Regions from separate parts of the Duganella sp. Root198D2 genome, predicted to be linked through region 2. Evidence: predicted binding sites of a transcription regulator. Region 2 holds the regulator's gene; the other holds the start of a gene.

Region 1 (9,330 bases), on a different contig from region 2:
CGGAGAACTACCTCGACCAGGCCGGCGGCGACTTCCACGTATTGCAGGAGTTGAGGCGCGACTACGCGCTCAGCCTGCACGGCGTTGGCCTCGGCCTTGGTTCCGCACGCGGCTTCAGCACCGGCCACCTCACACGCATCGCCAGCCTGGCCCAGCGCATACAGCCCGCGCTCATCTCCGAGCACCTGTGCTGGGGCGCCGTCTTCGACCGCCACCTGAACGACCTGCTGCCGCTGGCGCTGAACCACGCCGCGCTCGACTTGCTGGAAGAGCGGGTAGGGCGCATGCAGGACGCGCTTGGCCGCACCATCCTGCTCGAAAACGTCTCCAGCTTCGTGCGCTTCGCCGACGACGCCATGAGCGAAGCCGAATTCCTCGCCGCCCTGGCAGGCCGCACCGGCTGCGGCCTGCTGCTCGACGTGAACAACCTCTACGTCAACCAGTGCAACCACGAAGAAGACGCCATGGCAGCGCTGGCGGCAATCGCCCCCGGCACGGTCGGAGAAATCCACCTCGCCGGCCACCTCGTCACCCCCGATGCCGTAGTCGACCACCACGGCGCAGCCGTCGCCGATCCCGTCTGGCGCCTGTACGAAGCAGCGCTGGCCCGCTTCGGCGCCGTCCCCACGCTGGTCGAATGGGACACCGACATCCCGTCCCTGGAAGTCCTGCTCGGCGAAGCCGCCAAAGCCGCCACCATCGCCACCCGCTTCCCCCCAGCAAATGTCCACCCCGGGGTCAGGAACGAAAGTGGACATTTTCCCCGCGGCAGCGAAGACGCGCTGGCCGCGCAGCAGCAGTCATTTGCCGAGGCCTTGTTCGCCCCCGCCGCCGAGGCAGCCCTTCAGCTCAGGCACGCGGAACGATTCGCCCTATACCGGGGCAACCTGACGTCGACCTGGACCAAGGCCCTGGCCGCCGCCTACCCCGTCATCGCCCAACTGGTCGGCGAGGAATTCTTCACCGGCCTGTCGCGCGAATACGGCCGCGCCCACCCCTCTGACAGCGGCGACCTGAACCGATTCGGCGCCCACCTGGAATCCTTCCTGCGCAGCTTCGAGCACGCCAAAGACCTGCCCTACCTGCCCGACATGGCCCGCCTGGAATGGCAACTGCACCGCATCCACTACGCGCGGCACGAGCTGGCGCTGCAAGCGCAGGACATCAACCCGCACACCGTGGAAGAGCAAAGTTTCCCCTGGCAGCCCACAGCCCGGCTCTTCGAGTCGGCATGGGCCGTCGTGCCCCTCTGGCTCGCTCACCAGGGCATGGAATTCCCGCAAAAGATGGATGAGCCAAGCCGCGCACTGCTCAGCCGCCCCGCCTGGACAGCCCAGGTCACGCCGCAGCAAGCAGCGCAATTCGCGGCGCTGCAGGAACTAAAAGAAGGGAAAACATTCGGCGCCGCACTAGACGCCGCTTTTGCGCTGGATGAAAACTTCGATCTGGCCGCCAGCCTGCAGCAATGGCTGCAGCAGCAAATCCTAGTCAAACGCCCGCATTAACTTGTCCTCGCCGGACAAGTCCTGGTGCAGCAGGTTAGCGCGGTGGGTCGTTTCGATCATGCGCAAGAGCTGCGCATCCTCGCACCGTTCCAGCTCTTCATTCGCAGCGAGCAAAGCCTGGGCGAGCTTGGCGCGTGCTGACTGGTACAGCACGCTGGTGTAGTGATCGGTGTTTTTCAGCAGCTCCTCGGCATTCTCGATGACCTGCCGCAGGTCGCCGATCAATTGTTCCTGGGACTGCACATGCTTCTCGTCGGGACCATTCATGGAGCTACCCCTCCGCGCGGATCAATCAGGCCGCACTGCCCTCGGCATGAACCTCGATCTGCACGTCGCCCAGGCGAACCTTCTGGCCCGCCCGGATCTTCGCCGTCTTTCGCAACTCCTGTTTGCCGTCGACCTTGACATCGCCGCTAGCCACAATCTGCTTGCCGGCGCCGCCGCTGTCGCACAGGCCAACCACCTTCAGGAGCTGGTTCAGCTCGATGTACTCGCCTGTCAATTCGAAATCTACTTTCTGCATTTTAATCCTCTTTCTGTTGGGTTGGCGCGGAGGTGTTGTATTCCCACCTGGCATTAACCCTTGCCGCCTGGCTTGGTCATCTCCAGTGGAACAATCCACGCATTGAACTGGCTTTCGTTCACAAAACCCAGGGCTAATGCCGCTTCTTTCAAGGTGGTGCCCTCATGCTGCGCCTGCTTCGCAATTTGTGCGGCGCGATCATAACCGATATGCGGGGCCAGCGCGGTCACCAGCATCAGGGAGCGCGCCATCAGCTCTTCAATGCGGCCCAGGTTCGGTTCGATGCCGTGGGCGCAATGCTCATCGAAGCTGCGCATGCCGTCGGCCAGCAGGCGGGCGCTTTGCAGGAAGTTGTGCGCAATCAGCGGCTTGAAGACATTCAGCTCGAAGTTGCCGGACGAGCCGCCGACTGTAATTGCCACGTCGTTGCCGAACACCTGGCAGCACAGCATGGTCAACGCTTCGCTCTGGGTCGGGTTGACCTTGCCCGGCATGATCGAGCTGCCCGGTTCATTTTCCGGGATGCTGATTTCGCCCAGGCCTGAGCGCGGACCGGAGGCCATCCAGCGCACGTCGTTGGCCAGCTTCATCAAGGCGGTAGCCAGGGTTTTCAGTGCGCCATGGGCGGATACCAGGGCCTCATGCCCGGCCAGCGCGGCGAACTTGTTATCGGCGGTGCGGAAGGGGAGCTTCAGGCGGCTTGCCAGTTCGGCGGCAATGCGGGTTGCATATTCAGGATGCGAATTCAGGCCGGTGCCGACCGCAGTCCCGCCGGCGGCCAGTTCCAGCACGGCGGACAGGGTGGCTTCGATCGCTTTTTCGGCATAGTCCAGTTGCGCGACGTAGCCGGAAAACTCCTGGCCCAGGGTCAGCGGCGTTGCATCCTGCAGGTGGGTGCGGCCGATCTTGACGATGCCCTCGAACGCCTGCGCCTTCGCCTGCAGCGTGGTGCGCAGCTGGCGCAGGGCCGGCAGTACGTTGTTCGCCACAGCCTGCGCGGCCGCCACGTGCATGGCAGTGGGGAAGATGTCGTTCGATGATTGGCCCTTGTTGACGTCATCGTTCGGGTGCAGCTTGCGCCCTTCGCCGCGCTCGCCGCCCAGCAGCTCGGAAGCACGATTGGCCAGCACCTCATTCATATTCATGTTCGACTGGGTGCCGGAACCGGTCTGCCAGACCGCCAGCGGGAACTCACCCGCATGTTTGCCCTCCAGGACTTCATCGGCTGCCTGCATGATGGCATTGGCTTTGCTGCCATCGAGCACGCCAAGATCGACGTTCACCTTGGCTGCGGCGCGCTTCACGCTGGCGAGAGCGGCGATCAGTTCGACCGGCATGCGCTCGCTGGAAATGCGGAAATGCTCGAGCGAGCGCTGGGTCTGGGCGCCCCACAACTGGCTGGCTGGAACTTCAATCGGACCAAAGCTGTCGCGCTCGGTTCTGCTGTTCATGTAAAGCTCCCTCGTTTGAAAGTGATGTCTGAATTCTAACGCCAATGCGACTCGCCCTGCCGAGGCCTACAAAATCGGGATATTCTGCCGTTAATGAATACATTGAAGTAATAGGCCTGTCTTCCATGCTAAGCAAACGATTGACCATTCATGCCCTCGCGCTGCCGCTGCTTGCCGCCTTATGCGGCTCGTTGCGCGCCGCCGAACTGGGCGAGATCAAGGTCAATTCCCACGTTGGCCAGCAGCTTTCGGCGGATATTGAACTGGTCGACCTGACGGCGGCCGACCTGGCCGATGTGCAGGCAAAGCTGGCAAATCCAGACGTCTTTAAAGGCGCCAACGTGGCGATGCCGCCCGCGCTCAGCGGGCTGTATATTTCTATCGCCAGGCGCGATAACAAGCGCTTCGTGCACTTGACCACGCTGCAGCCGGTGCATGCCGATGCTTTGCACTTGTTCCTGGAGTTGAATAGTGGAGGACGGCAGATCATCCGCGCTGCCTCGATCTGGCTGACGCCGGAGCCGCCAGGGCAGCGGACAGTCAATCTAGCTGCGACGCCGGCTGCGGAGCCAATGCCTGCTGTTGCTGCTGCTGTTGCTGCGAAACCCGTCGTGCCGGATAACGGCGAGGCCGGATTGAGCGAGGCGGCGCAACGCGCCTTCGCGCACCGCCAGCAAGTCGCCTTGGCGAAGGCCCAGCAGCAGGCCGCCAATCCGGCACCGCAGGCGGCACCGCTTCCTGTGCCGAAGGCCGAGGCGAGCCGCGCGACCGAGGCGCCGCCGCCTTCCCGCAAGCCGACCGCAAAGCCCGCAGCCTCACCTGCGCCAATTGCCACTCCGCCTGCCAGCGCATCTGCCCAATCCTGCGCACCTGCCAAAGTGGTAGAGGCCCAAATCCGGCAATGCGAAGCCATGACAAGCAAACTGGCTGATATCGAAAGCAAAGTGCAGCGCCTGCAGACTGCCGTGGTGGCGCCCGCCGCCGTTGCGGCTGTCGCCAGCGCCACACCTGGGCCGGCGCCCGTACCCAAAACCGAAGCGGTTCCAGCGCCGGCCAAGCCAGGCGCAGCACCCGGCAAACCCGGCGCGACTCCAGTCAAGCCAGGTGTCGCCGCGGACCTGGCGGCCAACCCACGCAGCCGGCTGATGATGATTGCAGGTGGCGTGCTCGCCGGCCTGGCAGCACTTGCAGGCCTGATCTACTTCCTGCGCAAACGCCAGGCGAAGGGTCCGTTAAAGATCTGGCAATCCTTCCGCAGCAAGGGGAGTACGGAAGATGATGTGCCAGTCCTGGAAGACGCGGTGGAGGTTGCTGCACACTAGTAACTACCGTTGCATTCCAGTGCTGGACAAGATTTTTTTACCTGCGTTATACTGGGTTCACACGGACCGGGTTCTGCCGCAGTCACCACCGATAGTGTGACGCGAACCGCAGAGCGACGTTGATGAAACGACCCCTTCCGGAAGCAGTTCATAGCCGACTGAGGCGATCTGAACGCCGGGTGCAACCGGCGCTGAGGCGACACCAGGAGATACCTGGTGCTCGCCCCTCCCAATTCCAAGGCGCCCCAAGCGGGCGCCTTTGTTTTGTCCGCATTCGTTCCTGACCCCAAGGTGGGCAAAATAAAAAAGCGCCCGGAGGCGCTTTCTTTGCGTTTGCTGGAATCAGCCGTTCAGGCGATCCTGCCAGGCATCGGTCACGTCGCGGATGGCGCGGTCGTTGGCCATGATCTGTTTCAGCAGTTCAATCTTGCGCTGGCGGGCATCGCCCTGCAGCGGAGCCGCACCACCCATCAGGGCTACCGAAGTCGCTGCGCACTGGTTTTCCATGCGGTCGAGCGAATCCCAGTCGCTGGCTTGCGCGGCGCCTACCATCTGGCTGGTCAAACCGGCAATTTTTTCGTAGGTAGCGAGAACTTGGGTCGAGGACATTTTGAGCCTTGGATTCTGTGCGCGGAGTACCGCATGTCAGGATTAACGTCAGGCTCGGAAGGGACTTTAGGGTCGTTTTGAAAAATAATTGGAAAATTCCCAAAAAAATTGCCGTTGCGCCCCCATCCCAAGGGTCGCAACGGCAAATCTCAAGCAAAGCGGTCAGGAGATCAGTTCGTCGAGGCCGGCGCTCAGTTCATCCAGCGATGGCATTTGATCAATCAGGGCGTTTTCTTCCAGCCCCAGGCTTTCGGCCACTGCGCTTGGATAGCAGGCAGCGATTTGTTCTGGGGTCAGTTTGTTCTCATCAACGCGGGCGCGCCAGCCAGCCAGGTGAATCACCGCAGCCAGCTCGTTCTCACCCGGATTGGGGATGGCGGCAATGGTTTCGGCGAAGGTCGGCGGGAATTTCCAGCGGCTGGCCAACTCGGCACCGACGTCGGCATAGGTGTAACCCAGCGCGGCTTTTTCGGTGTCCAGGCGGCGCTCATCCAGCGGGCCGGCTTCCTTGTCGAGCGCTTTGGCCTGCTCAGGCATGCCGGCGTGGATCACGAGCTGGCCGATCGCATGCATCATGCCGATGGTGAAGGCGAGGTCGGTGTTTTGCTTGCAAGCCTTGGCGATGAATTTGGCTCCCACCGCGGTGCGCAGGCTGTAGCGCCAGAACTGGCGCAGGTCCATCCCGGGCACGGTCTTGAAGCCGCTCACCAGCCCGGAGCTGATCACCAGGGTGCGCACGGTGACGAAGCCCAGCATCAGGATGGCATCTTCCACGGTGCCGATCGAGCGCGACACATGGTAATAGGCGGAGTTGGCCAGGCGCAGCAGCTTGGCACTCAGCACCGGGTCGGCTGACAGTTTCTTGGCGATTTCCTCGGTGGAGACGCTGGCCTTGTCGAAGCTGCTGATCAATTCGTCAACAACCTTCGGGGCGGTTGGCAACGCAGTTGGATTCTGGAACAGTGCTTCGAGCTTCATGAAAAATCTCCTCTAAATTCGGCGTTGCTGTGGGTGAAACTATATAGCGATTCCAGAGGGGAGTGCAGCAAGTTTTTCGACAAACGTTGACAGGGCCGCACAGCATTCCCAGCTTTTTGCATTTGATCCCCGGAATTTGCAGTCTGTCGCAATTGGGCGATGCTGCGCCTGTGTTGCCGTTAGAGTGCAACCTGGCTCATTCCGCCACTTATAACTAGATAGGGATACAAAAAATGCAAGCATCCACTCGCGTCACGCCGCTCAAGCTGGCCATTACCCTGGCCTTCTGTGGAGCCGCTTTCGGGCTGGCCCCGGCGATTGCCCAACAGGCAACCCCGGCCCCAGCCGCGCAAACGCAGGACGCCGCCCCGCTGCCGGGCGACGATTTCTTTGGCCATGTGAACGCCGAATGGCTGGCCAAGACCCAGATCCCGGCCGACAAAGGCAGCTGGGGCGCAGGTTCCGCCCTGGGCGACGCGACCAATGAGCGCATCGTCAAGCTGATCGACGAAACCGCTGCCAAGTCGCCCACCGGCGATACCCGCCGCGTGACGGACTTCTATCGCAGCTTCATGGATGAAGCGGCCATCGAAGCGCATGGCCTGAAATCGCTCAAGCCGGAGCTGGAAAAGATCGACGCCATCAAGGACAAGGCCGCCCTGGTGCGCGCGCTGGCCGCTTCCATCCGCGCCGACGTGGACCCGTTGAATTCCACCAATTTCTACACCGAGAACCTGTTCGGCATCTGGATCGCCCAGGGCCTGACCGACCCGAACCACTACACCCCCTACATCCTGCAAGGCGGCCTGGGCATGCCGGACCGCGCCTACTACCTGGACGACAACCAGCGCATGCACCAGTTGCGCACCGCCTACCAGGCCCACATCGCCGCCATGCTGAAACTGGCCGGCTACAGCGAACCGGAAGCCCGCGCCGCGCGCGTTTATGAACTGGAGCGCAAACTGGCGCAGGCCCACGGCAGCCGTGAAGATTCCGCCGATATCCAGAAAGCCAACAACAGCTGGACCATGCGTGACTTCGCCGCCAAGGCGCCTGGCATGGACTGGCGCGCTTTCTTCCGCGCCGCCGGCCTGGGCAAGCAGAACAAATTCATCGTCTACCACCCGAGCGCGATCACCGGCAGCGCAGTGCTGGTGAACGAGATGCCGCTGCAGGCCTGGAAAGACTTCCTGGCCTTCCACACTGTGAATCACTTCGGCGGCTTCCTGCCGAAAGCCTTCGTCGACCAGCGTTTCGAGTTCTATGGCCGCACCATGAACGGCACGCCGCAGCTGTCGCCGCGCTGGAAGCGCGGCCTGGGCGCAGTCAATGGCGCGCTGCCGGATGCTGCCGGCAAGATGTACGTCGAGCGCTACTTCCCGGCAGAAGCCAAGGCACGCCTGCAAACCATGGTGTCGAATATCGTCGACTCCTTCCGCAAGCGCGTCGATGCGCTGGACTGGATGGCGCCGGCCACCAAGAAGGAAGCGCAGGAAAAGCTGCGCACCCTGTATGTGGGCGTAGGCTATCCGGACAAATGGACTTCCTACGAAGGCCTGGAAATCAAGCCTGACGACGCAATGGGCAACGCGCTGCGCGCCGAGCAGTTCCACTACAAGCAGCAACTGGCAAAACTGGGCAAGAAAGTTGATCCAACCGAATGGTGCATGCCGCCCCACGTGGTGAACGCGGTGAACATGCCGATGCAGAACGCGCTGAACTTCCCGGCCGCGATCCTGCAGCCGCCGTTCTTCGACATGAAGGCCAGCGATGCGCTGAACTACGGCGCGATCGGCGCGGTGATCGGCCACGAAATCAGCCACAGCTTCGACGACCAGGGCGCCCAGTTCGACTCCAAAGGCCGCCTGCGCGACTGGTGGACCAAGGAAGACGGCGAGCACTTCAAGCAAGCTGCTGCCAAGCTGGTAGCGCAGTACGACTCCTATGAAGCCTTCCCCGACCTGAAGCTGAACGGCACACTGACCCTGAGCGAAAACCTGGCCGACCTGGCCGGCCTCGCTGCAGCGCTGGATGCCTATCACGTTTCGCTGGGCGGTAAAGTCACCCCTGCGCAAGACCGTGATTTCTTCAATGGCTACGCCGCGAGCTGGGCCAACAAAGCGCGTGACGCCTCACTGCGCAACCAGGTCATGACCGACGGCCACTCGCCGGCAAAGTGGCGCACTTACACCGTGCGCAACCTGGACGCGTGGTACCAGGCCTACGACGTGAAGCCGGGGCAGAAGCTTTACCTGGCGCCGGAACAGCGCGTGCGCGTCTGGTAAAGTAGGGGAATGGACGACATCGAGCAGATCACCCGCCGCACGCTGGAGCATTACGAGCGCAATGCGCAAGCCTTCCTGGAAGGCACGCGCGACCACGACGTAAGCCAGAACATCGCGGCGCTGCTCGATGCGATTGAAGGAACACCTCCGTTCCGCATTCTTGATTTGGGCTGCGGCCCCGGCCGCGACCTGCGCACCTTCAAGTCACTTGGGCATGAGCCGGTCGGCCTCGACGGCTCGGCTCACTTCGTGGAGATGGCGCAGCGCTGGAGCGGCTGCACCGTACTGCACCAGGATTTTGTCGCGTTGGACTTGCCGGCTGAATCGTTCGACGGCATCTTCGCCAATGCATCCCTGTTCCACGTTCCCAGTGCCGTATTACCCGCTGTAATCGCGCACCTGCTTGCAGCGTTAAAGCCGCGCGGCGTGCTGTTCAGCTCCAACCCGCGTGGCCACAATGAAGAAGGCTGGAACGGCCCACGCTACGGTTGTTACTACGATTTTGAGACCTGGTCGGAAGTGCTCACCACGGCAGGCTTCGAACCAGTCAACCACTATTACCGCCCGGCAGGCTTGCCGCGGGACCAGCAACCATGGCTGGCTTCAGTCTGGCGTAAAGGTTAGTTCTGTTAGCTTGCGTACAGTGGCTCTCGATGC
Region 2 (9,330 bases):
GACCCTGGACAATCGCCTGGAACGTTTGCTGATGCAGGCCATGACCAGTGGCGGCGATTCAGCGGGTATCGAGCCGGGGCTGGCCGATACCATTGCGCAGCAGGCTGCGACGGCAACGCAGCAGCAGGAGGCGCTGGGTGTGACGCCGGTGCTGCTGGTGCCGGGGGCCCTGCGTCCACTGCTGTCCAAATTCCTGCGCCGTGCGCTGCCACAGCTCAAGGTGCTGTCGCATTCGGAGATTCCGGAGACGAAGACCATCCGGGTTACTTCGCTGGTGGGTGCGCAGTAAAACCGGTAATCCAGGTCTTTGACTTTCGACGAATATCAACGGCGCACCACCCAAACCGGTGGCCGCGGCGCTGACTGGGTCTGACCCTGCGGGTCAGACCCAGGTTTGCCGGTTTTGAATTAAGCGGCATTTCCCAAGCTATTCCACCGATTGTTACCCCGACGCATCGTCAATAATTTGACCATGTGCGAATAAGCCGGAGTAGCAGGAAATGAACGTTAAAAAATTTACCGCCCCAACATCTCGTGAAGCGCTGCGCAAGGTACGCGAAGCGCTTGGCCCGGATGCGGTGATCCTCTCCAACCGCGCTGTCGACGGCGCGGTGGAAATCCTGGCCCTGGCCGGCGACGATGCCGCAGCCCTGGCCCCGCACTCCCCGGATTCGCCGATGTCAGCGCCCGCGCCGCACCTGGAGCTGGCGCCGGCCCTGGTCTCCCAGCCGGCCGCCGCGGTGGTACGCGCCACTGCCCGCCAGGCGCCAGCCGCGCCGCGCGCACCGGCCCGCCCGATCGCACCTGCACCGGCACCTGCCGCGCCGGCAGTCGACATGGACCGCATTTCCTCGCTGGTCGCGGAGGCGGTCGCCAGCGCCAAAGCCACGGCCGCTGCCGAAATGACCAGCATGATGAGCGAACTGCGCGCCATGCGCGGCATGATGGAAACCCAGCTCAACGAACTGGCCTTCGCCAACACCCAGCAGCGCGAGCCGCACAAGACCGTGGTGCTGCGCGAAATGCTGGCCGCCGGCTTCTCCGCCAGCCTGGCACGCTACCTGACCGACAAGCTGCCGGCCGCCCGCGACGGCGCCGAGGCGTTGCAATGGATGCGCACCGTCCTGGCCCGCAACATCAACGCCATGAGCAACGAAGTCGCGCTGCTGGAAAAAGGCGGCGTGTTCGCCCTGGTCGGCCCGACCGGTGTCGGCAAGACCACCACCACCGCCAAGCTGGCCGCGCGCTGCGTGATGCGCCACGGCCCGGAAAAACTGGCGCTGATCACTACCGATGCCTATCGTATCGGCGCCCACGAACAACTGCGCATCTACGGCAAGATCCTGGGCGTGATGGTGCACTCGGTGAAAGACGAAGCCGACCTGCGCATCGCCCTGAATGAACTGCGCAACAAGCACACCGTGCTGATTGACACTGTCGGCGTCAGCCAGCGCGACCAGATGGTGGCCGAGCAGGTCGCCATGTTGCAGGGCGTTGGCACCGACGTGCAGCGCATCCTGTGCATGAATGCCACCTCGACCCAGGAAACCCTGTCCGAAGTGGTGCGCGCCTACCAGGGCAGCGGCCTGGCCGGCGCCATCATCACCAAGCTGGACGAAGCCGCCTCGATCGGCTCCGCGCTGGACGTGGTGATCCGCCACAAGCTGCGCCTGTTCTACGCGTCCAACGGCCAGCGCGTGCCGGAAGACCTGCACCTGGCCGATCCGGCGGCGCTGGTGGGACGCGCCTTCGGCGGCCAGTCCGCCCCGAAATACGGCGACGCCGAACTGCCGCTGCTGGTAGCCGGCGCCGTGCACGACCCAATGCTGCGCGAGGTACGCTTTGGCTAATTTCGATTTCGACCAGGCCGAGGGCCTGCGCCGGATGCTGGCCGGCCCCCGGCCACGCATCATCACGTTCCTGTCGGCCACGCCGCAGGACGACAAAGGCGCCATGCTGGTTAACCTGGGCGCCTCGCTGTCGCAGGCGGGCAACGACGTGCTGCTGGTCGACGCCTGCGCCAGCGCGCACGGCGTGGTATCGCGCCTGGGCCTGGACCACGGCGCCAGCCTGCTCGACGTGGCGCGCCAGCACTGCGGCCTGAACCAGGTGCTGCATGCGGCGCCGCAAGGCTTCAATGTGGTGTCGATGACGCGCGGCGAATCGCGCCGTGGCCCGGACGAAGGGCGCCGCCTGGCCAAGGCTTTCGGCGTGCTGGCCAGCCAGAGCGGCATCGTGCTGGTGGACGGCGAATTTGATGGCGAAGCCTTCCCGGTACCCTTGATGGCCAGTTCCGAGATCGTGGTGCAGGTGTCAAACAGTGCCACTTCGATCAAGAATGCTTATATGATGATCAAGCGGCTCAACCATGAACTTGGGCGCCGGCCGTTCGGCATCCTGGTCACCGGCGCTTCGGAGGCCGAAGCAAGGGTGGTTTACGATAATATGGCACATGCGGCAAGCCGTTACCTGGCAGTCAACCTCGTTTCCATGGGGTCTGTGCCGGCCGACGAATACCTGCAGCGTGCAGCCCGGCTGGGTCGTGCGGTGGTGGACGCCTTCCCCCTGGCCGGGGCGTCAGTGGCCTTCCGCCAGCTGGCAGGGCGTTTTGCGATGGGGAGCTGCAACCATTTTAGAGCCTGAAAAGAATTAGAACCTTTATGTACACGGTCAAAGGGAAGGTGGACAAGGATTCCTTGCTGACGACGCACATGCCGTTGGTCAAGCGCCTGGCCCACCATATGAAGGCAAAATTGCCGCCCAGTGTGGAAGTGGATGACCTGGTACAGGCCGGCATGATCGGCTTGCTGGACGCTATTAACAGGTATGAAGAAACCCACGGCGCCCAGTTCGAGACTTACGCGGTGATGCGCATCCGCGGCGCCATGCTCGATGAATTGCGCTCTTCCGACTGGATGCCGCGCTCGATGCGGCAGGACATGCGCAAGATTGAAACCGCCATGGCCACGCTGCAGCAGCGCCTGGGCCGCCCGCCGACCGAGTCGGAAGTGGCGAAGTCGCTCAAACTGTCGCTGGCCGATTACCAGGAAATGCTGTCCGAGGGCGGCGGCCACCAACTGGTGTACTACGAAGATTTTCACGCGGAAGACGGCAACGACAGCTTCCTCGACCGCTACGCCCATGATGAAGATGCCGATCCGCTGCGCGCGCTGCTCGACACCGACTTCCGCCAGGCCGTGATCGATGCGATTGATGCGCTACCCCCACGTGAGAAAATGCTGATGGGCCTTTACTACGAGGAAGAGCTGAACCTGAAGGAGATCGGCGCCGTGATGGGCGTCTCCGAATCCCGGGTATCGCAGTTGCACACACAAGCCGTGGCGCGCCTGCGTGCCTCGCTGCGGGAGCAGGCATGGACTGGTCCAGCGTAGCCGGAGTGCTGCTGGCGCTGGCCGGCATCATCGTCGGCCAGGGGCTGGAGGGCGGCAAGATCACTTCCCTGCTGCAGCCGGCAGCCTTCGCCATCGTGGTAGTCGGCACGTTCGGCGCTGTCATGCTGCAAACCCGTTTGCCGACCCTGCGCCGTGGCCTGACCATGCTGCGCTGGGTCTTCAAGCCGCCGCCGGACAACCGCGCCCAGTTGGCGCGCGATATCAATAACTGGAGCATGCTGGCCCGCCGCGACGGGCTGCTGGCGCTGGAGCGCCCCATGCTGGGCGCCAAGGACAAGTTCATCGCCAAGGGTTTGCGCATGATCGTGGACGGCATCAACCCGGACAAGATGCGGCAGATGCTGGACATGGAAATCACCGCCTTCGAAACGGCGGAGCGCCAGGCGGTGCGCATCTGGGAATCGGCGGCCGGCTATTCGCCGACCATCGGCATCCTGGGCGCTGTGCTGGGCCTGATCCATGTGATGGAAAACCTGACCGACCCGAGCAAGCTCGGTTCCGGCATTGCGGTGGCTTTCGTGTCGACCATTTACGGGGTCGGCCTGGCCAACCTGTTCTTCTACCCGATCGCCAACAAGCTCAAGACCATCGTCACGCGCCAGGTCTACCTGCAGGAGCTGACGGCCACGGTGATGTACGACATCGCCACCGGCGACTTCACGCGCGTTATCGATGAGCGGATCGCGACCCTGATGCGGGAGCCGTGACATGCAGTACCGCCGCGCACGCCGCAAGTTCGACGACGACGCCGAGAACCATGAGCGCTGGCTGATCTCTTACGCCGACTTCATCACGCTGCTGTTTGCCTTCTTTGTGGTGATGTACGCGGTATCGTCGGTCAACGTTGGCAAGTACAAGGTGTTTTCCGACGCGCTGGGCGATGCGTTTGGCGGGGCTGGCGCTGCCCCCCCGACCAATACCGAAGTCCAGAGCCTGCCGATTCCCAATCCCGCTTCGCGCAAGCGCAACGAGGCGATCAAGAAGGAGAAGGAGCAGATGACGCGGCTGGCCAAGGACCTGGCCAGTACCCTGGCGCCGCTGGTGAAAGAGGGCAAGGTAAGGGTGACCCAGAATAGCCGGGGCGTGAGCGTGGAAATCAATGCTTCGGTGCTGTTCAATCCGGGCGATGCAAGGCTGACCGGGGAGTCGCGCGAGGCGCTGACCGCGGTGGCGACGCTGCTGAAGGATGACCCGCACAATGTGCAGGTGGAGGGGCATACCGATAATGTGCCGATCAGGAATGCGGCTTTTCCGTCGAACTGGGAGTTGTCGGCAGTGCGGGCGGGGACTGTGGTGCGGCTGTTTATCGAATCCGGGATTGCCGCTTCGCGCATGACGGCGGTGGGACATGCGGACAACCAGCCGGTGGCGTCGAATGACGATCCCGAGACGCGGGCGCGGAATCGGCGGGTGGCTGTGACGATTTTGTCAGGGGTCCCCGATCCGGCTACCGAAATTCCCAACCCGTAAAACCAGGGTCAGACCCAAGGGTCAGACCCTGACACGCGACCGCCGCAGACCTGGGTCTGACCCTGATTTACCGGGTTTAGGCGCGCAGCCGCTCCGGATGCGGCACCTGCTCCCGCAGCTTCTGCCTGCGCCGCCAATGCCATGCAGTTCCGATCGTCGCAACCAGCAGTACCAGCGCCGCCACCGGCCACGCCGACTTCTGCAAGTTCTGCTTCGCCTGCTCGTCCATCAACTCTTCAGGAAATGGCCGTGGCTCCACCGGTACCACCTGCCACTTGCTGCGATCCTCCGGCGCGCGCGCCATGAACTCGTCGATCGAATACGCCGGCGCCGAACCGAACGCGCGGCTGGAAGGGATCTGCGGAATCCGCACCAGCATCACCGCCTCCACATCCGACTTCAGCTGCTGCTCGAACCCGCTCAACTGGCGCCCGGCCTGGCCGCCCAGCACATTCAGCAAATCCTTGCCCAACGCATCAAACGCCACCGCCGGATGCAGGCGCGTCTGCTCCTCGGTGAAATAGCTGTAGGCCTTCTTGCCGCTGGCGATGCTCATTTCCTTCGCCGCCATGTAGGCAAAAGCGCCAACGGCCTTCAGGCGATTGGTCGGACCCTGCAGGGGCCATTGCCAGCCCAGTTTGCGCAGTACGTCGACATTGATCCCGGTGCAGTTGGCAGCCGCGTGCTGGTAGCTGAAATGGTGGGCATAGAAGGCGCGGAATACCTGGTTCACATTGCCCTGGTAGGCCTGCGCGGTGCGCGGATCTTTCAACACCGCCACCAGCATGTACGACGGCCGGTAATACTGCTGTCCGCTGTTCAAGTCCATCAGGTAGTTATCCATCGGCAGGGCCGAAGCGACGATACCTTTCTCGCTGGTCGAATCGAGGCCGTAGAAGTTATTCACCAGCCAGTCCGACCACTCGCCCTGCGGCCCCAGCCGGCCGGTGGCGATGGCGAAATGGCCGCCATATGCTTCGTCGTCGTCGCCCTGGGCTCCGCTGAGCATCATGGCCAGCACCGGCTTGCCGGACAAGTCGGCCGGCGCGGCGCCAGGCCGCTGCCATACCTTGCGCACCGCGTACTCGCCGCGCGCACCGCCGTCCGCATGACGTACGAAACCTTGCAGGTCGTCGTCGCCGGACAAGGGCTGTACTGGCAGCTTGCCCGCATCGATCACATAGTCGCGCGGCCAGATGGTGCGTGCCACGAACTGCTGGCCGGCCTCGTCCCACTGGCCGCGCACGCGCACTTCGCGCTGGCGGAAGAAGGCTTCCGAGCTGGCGTTGAAGTAGGAACGGTTGGTCGCGATCTTCGGCGCCAGGCGGAAATCGAGCGTGCCGCCATCGGCCGTGTGCAGCGCTTTTCCGTCAAAGCGCGCCTGCGGCACCAGTTGTGGCGAACCCAGCCAGACCAGGCCCGGTGCATCCTTGGCACCGGCAGCCGGCAGGGCAATCACCTCATCCTGGAAGTACCACAAGGCCTGCTTCTGGCCGCAGTCGTTGCAGCGGCCGTTGCTCAGGCGGTAGTTGTCGGCGGGCTGCAGTCCGAATTGTTCACCGCCAAGGGCGGAATGAACGGAGGCAGCACCGGCTTGGGCGGTCGTGGCCGCCAGAATAATTCCTGAGAGAAATGTGCGCATTCGCCCATTATGCAGAAGGTTGCATAAAAAGTCATTAATTCGAAAGGTCCGGCGGTGTGCCGGTTGCGAAAGGCTTAGCCGGCGATGAAGCCGCGGCGCGTGGTGCCGCCGGTGGTCATGCCGCTCGGTCCGTAGACCGTGGTTTGCCCCGGGCGCAAGGCTTGCAGTGCGCCCTGGGTATGGCCCAGGTGCTTGTTGATCAACACGCCGTTCAGGCGGTTCAATTCCTTGGCCGCGCGGGTCTGGTCCAGCAGTTGCTGCCACAATATATTGGCGGCGTCGTCATGCTGGGCTTCCAGCCACGATTCCATGCCCAGTTCCAGCGCCGGATAACCGGCCTCGGCGAGGGCGCGGTGGCGCGCGGTGGCCAGGGTGGCCATTTCGTTGACCAGGGCCGACTTGTGCGGAGTCAGCGAGGTCAGGTGGTCGATGTCGGCCGCTACCAGGTCTTGCTGTTCCTGTTTCAGGACATCCAGCAATTCCGTGATCTTGCTCAACTCAGCCTGCAGGCTGTGTTTAGGGGAGACAGCGGCCATCATGTTTCCTTAGCGTTGCTTACGTGCGTGCAGCAGGTCGCGGACCGTGTCCAGCAAACCGTCTGCCACTTTTTCCGAGTTGACCTGGAACTGGCCGTCAGCAATTGCCATCTTGATGCGCTCGACTTTTTTCGTGTCGAACACGGCATTGCTGGCGGCAGCGCCACTGGCCGCCATTGCCTGTCCTTGCGAGGACAGGCGCACATTGTCGGTACCTGCCTGTGGTGCGGTGGAAGTCGCTGCGGCGGCCTTGTCCGCGCTGCGCGCGTTCGTGCCCGTCGCGGGCGAACTTGGCAAGCCCGGCGTGTTCTTCAATGTATCGTTGATCTTCACAGCTTTATCCTCGTCTGGTTGGAGTACTTACCCCGGCATACGAGTCTATAACGGCAATCTGCGGCCAAACTTTAGCTGGCATCGTGAAACTTGTTCAAAAAGCTACTTCGACCATTCCACCCAGGCGGGCAATTCCGCTGATTTGCTGGCCATTGCCGGTGCGGACTGCCACCACCTGGCCCTCGGCCGCCGAACCGGCTGCCTTGCCCTCGGCCGACACCGAGAAGCCATTGCCCTTGGTGACCAGCTTGACCAGTTGGCCCTGCAGGATCACCGGCTTGGCCTTGACCATGTCCACCCGCAGCGGGGTGCCGGCCGAAATCGACATGCTGCTGGACTTGCCGACCAGTTGCACCTTGTCGGTCGCAATTCCCGGCGGCAGGGCGGTCAGTTCGCCTTGCATCATTGCCAATTGGGCATCTTCGATCGCCTGGCCCTGGACCAGCGGTACGGCGGCGGCCACATAACTGCCTAACACCGATACCTGGGACTGAATATATACCGTCCACGGCGAAGGCGCCGCACAACGCACGCCGACCGTGGTCTTGCCCCAGGCGCGCGCACCCGGCATCAGGAACGCTTCCGGGGCCGGGCAGGGCGCCAGGTTCAGGCGCTGGTCGACCGCGCCGACGCTGACCGTGACCTTGCCCGGCAGGCCGGCAGTCTGGACTTGCAGGAATTGCTCGGCGACCTGGCGCAGGGCAGCAGGCTCCATGCGGGCCGGAGCGGCATGGGCCAGGCTGGCGGCAAACAGGCTTGCAATGATGAGGACTTGTTTCATGCTGCCCATCTTAGCCCCGGCGCGCAAGCCGCAAGCCGCGAATAAGGGCAAAAACCCCGCCTTTCTCTTCCGATCAAGCAAGCACATTGCTCCGTATCATCGAACCTGTCATCAAGCGGAGAAGCGCCATGTTAGGCAAACTCGACAACTACCTGCTGTTCAACGAAACCGCCCTCAGCCTGCGTGAAAAGCGCCAGGCCGTACTGGCGTCGAACATTGCCAATGCCGACACGCCGAATTACAAGGCGCGCGACATCGACTTTTCCGCCAACCTGCAGGAAGCCATGCAGCGCGCGGCCACGCCGCAGCCCTTGCAAACCACGGCCAACAAGCACTTCCCGCGTCCGCCGCAGGATGGCAGCACGCTGCCGGACGGCACGCCGCTGCTGTACCGCCACCCGGCGCAGGGCGCAGTCGATGGCAACACGGTCGACATGGATGTTGAACGTAACAACTTTGCCGACAATGCATTGCGCTACGAAGCAGGCGTGACCTTTATTAATTCGCAGATCAAAGGCCTGCTGGCCGCGATCCAGGGAGGCCAGTAATGTCCTTGTTCAGCATTTTCAACGTTTCCGGTTCGGCCATGAGCGCCCAGGCCCAGCGCCTGAACGTCGTCGCCTCCAACCTGGCCAACGCCGACAGCGCCACCTCGGCCAGCGGTGAAGCCTACCGCGCCAAGCAGGTGGTGTTCGAAGCCACCCCGAGCGCCAACGGCGCCGCCACCTCGGTCAAAGTGAGCAAGGTGGTGGAAGACCCGTCGCCACTCAAGCAAGTCTACGACCCCAAGCATCCGCTGGCGGACGAGAAGGGTTATGTGACGATGCCGAACGTGAACGTAGTCGATGAGATGGTCAATATGCTGTCGGCTTCGCGCTCTTACCAGACCAATGTTGAAACCATGAATGCAGCCAAGACCATGCTGCTGAAAACCCTGACGATCGGACAGTAACCATGGCCATCACCAATACCCCCGTCACTGGCGGCAGCACGCCGACGCAAGCCCTGCTCAACGCGGTCAATACCCGCGGCAGTACCGGCTCCGACAAGAGCGTAACTGCCGACCAGGACAAATTCATGACGCTGCTGATCACGCAGCTGAAAAACCAGGACCCGCTGAACCCGCTGGACAACGCACAAGTGACCAGCCAGCTG

Evidence for each region. The regulator FliA, encoded in region 2, starts transcription of late flagellar genes. The targets are predictions, from matches to a motif close to CTAAAGTTTNNNNNNNNNNNGCCGNTA.
Region 1: ASE26_RS16715 (flagellar protein FliT) is a predicted target of FliA. The motif match lies at 5,454-5,480, and genes of this name have one in related genera.

The regions. Positions count from the first base shown of each region.
Region 1 covers NZ_LMIC01000018.1:29,205-38,534, reverse strand. Annotated here, with positions in the region: gene ASE26_RS16740 (DUF692 family multinuclear iron-containing protein) at 1-1,505, shown strand, start outside; gene ASE26_RS16735 (DUF883 family protein) at 1,485-1,772, opposite strand; gene ASE26_RS16730 (RNA-binding S4 domain-containing protein) at 1,798-2,028, opposite strand; gene fumC (class II fumarate hydratase) at 2,082-3,479, opposite strand; gene ASE26_RS16720 (FimV family protein) at 3,620-4,801, shown strand; gene ASE26_RS16715 (flagellar protein FliT) at 5,144-5,410, opposite strand; gene ASE26_RS16710 (HDOD domain-containing protein) at 5,573-6,388, opposite strand; gene ASE26_RS16705 (M13 family metallopeptidase) at 6,622-8,673, shown strand; gene ASE26_RS16700 (bifunctional 2-polyprenyl-6-hydroxyphenol methylase/3-demethylubiquinol 3-O-methyltransferase UbiG) at 8,683-9,297, shown strand.
Region 2 covers NZ_LMIC01000001.1:88,367-97,696, forward strand. Annotated here, with positions in the region: gene flhA (flagellar biosynthesis protein FlhA) at 1-289, shown strand, start outside; gene flhF (flagellar biosynthesis protein FlhF) at 501-1,850, shown strand; gene ASE26_RS00435 (hypothetical protein) at 1,843-2,643, shown strand; gene ASE26_RS00440 (RNA polymerase sigma factor FliA) at 2,661-3,392, shown strand; gene ASE26_RS00445 (flagellar motor protein) at 3,374-4,120, shown strand; gene motD (flagellar motor protein MotD) at 4,122-4,883, shown strand; gene ASE26_RS00455 (hypothetical protein) at 4,960-6,525, opposite strand; gene ASE26_RS00460 (flagella synthesis protein FlgN) at 6,600-7,064, opposite strand; gene flgM (flagellar biosynthesis anti-sigma factor FlgM) at 7,071-7,394, opposite strand; gene flgA (flagellar basal body P-ring formation chaperone FlgA) at 7,489-8,175, opposite strand; gene flgB (flagellar basal body rod protein FlgB) at 8,304-8,723, shown strand; gene flgC (flagellar basal body rod protein FlgC) at 8,723-9,127, shown strand; gene ASE26_RS00485 (flagellar hook assembly protein FlgD) at 9,130-9,330, shown strand, end outside.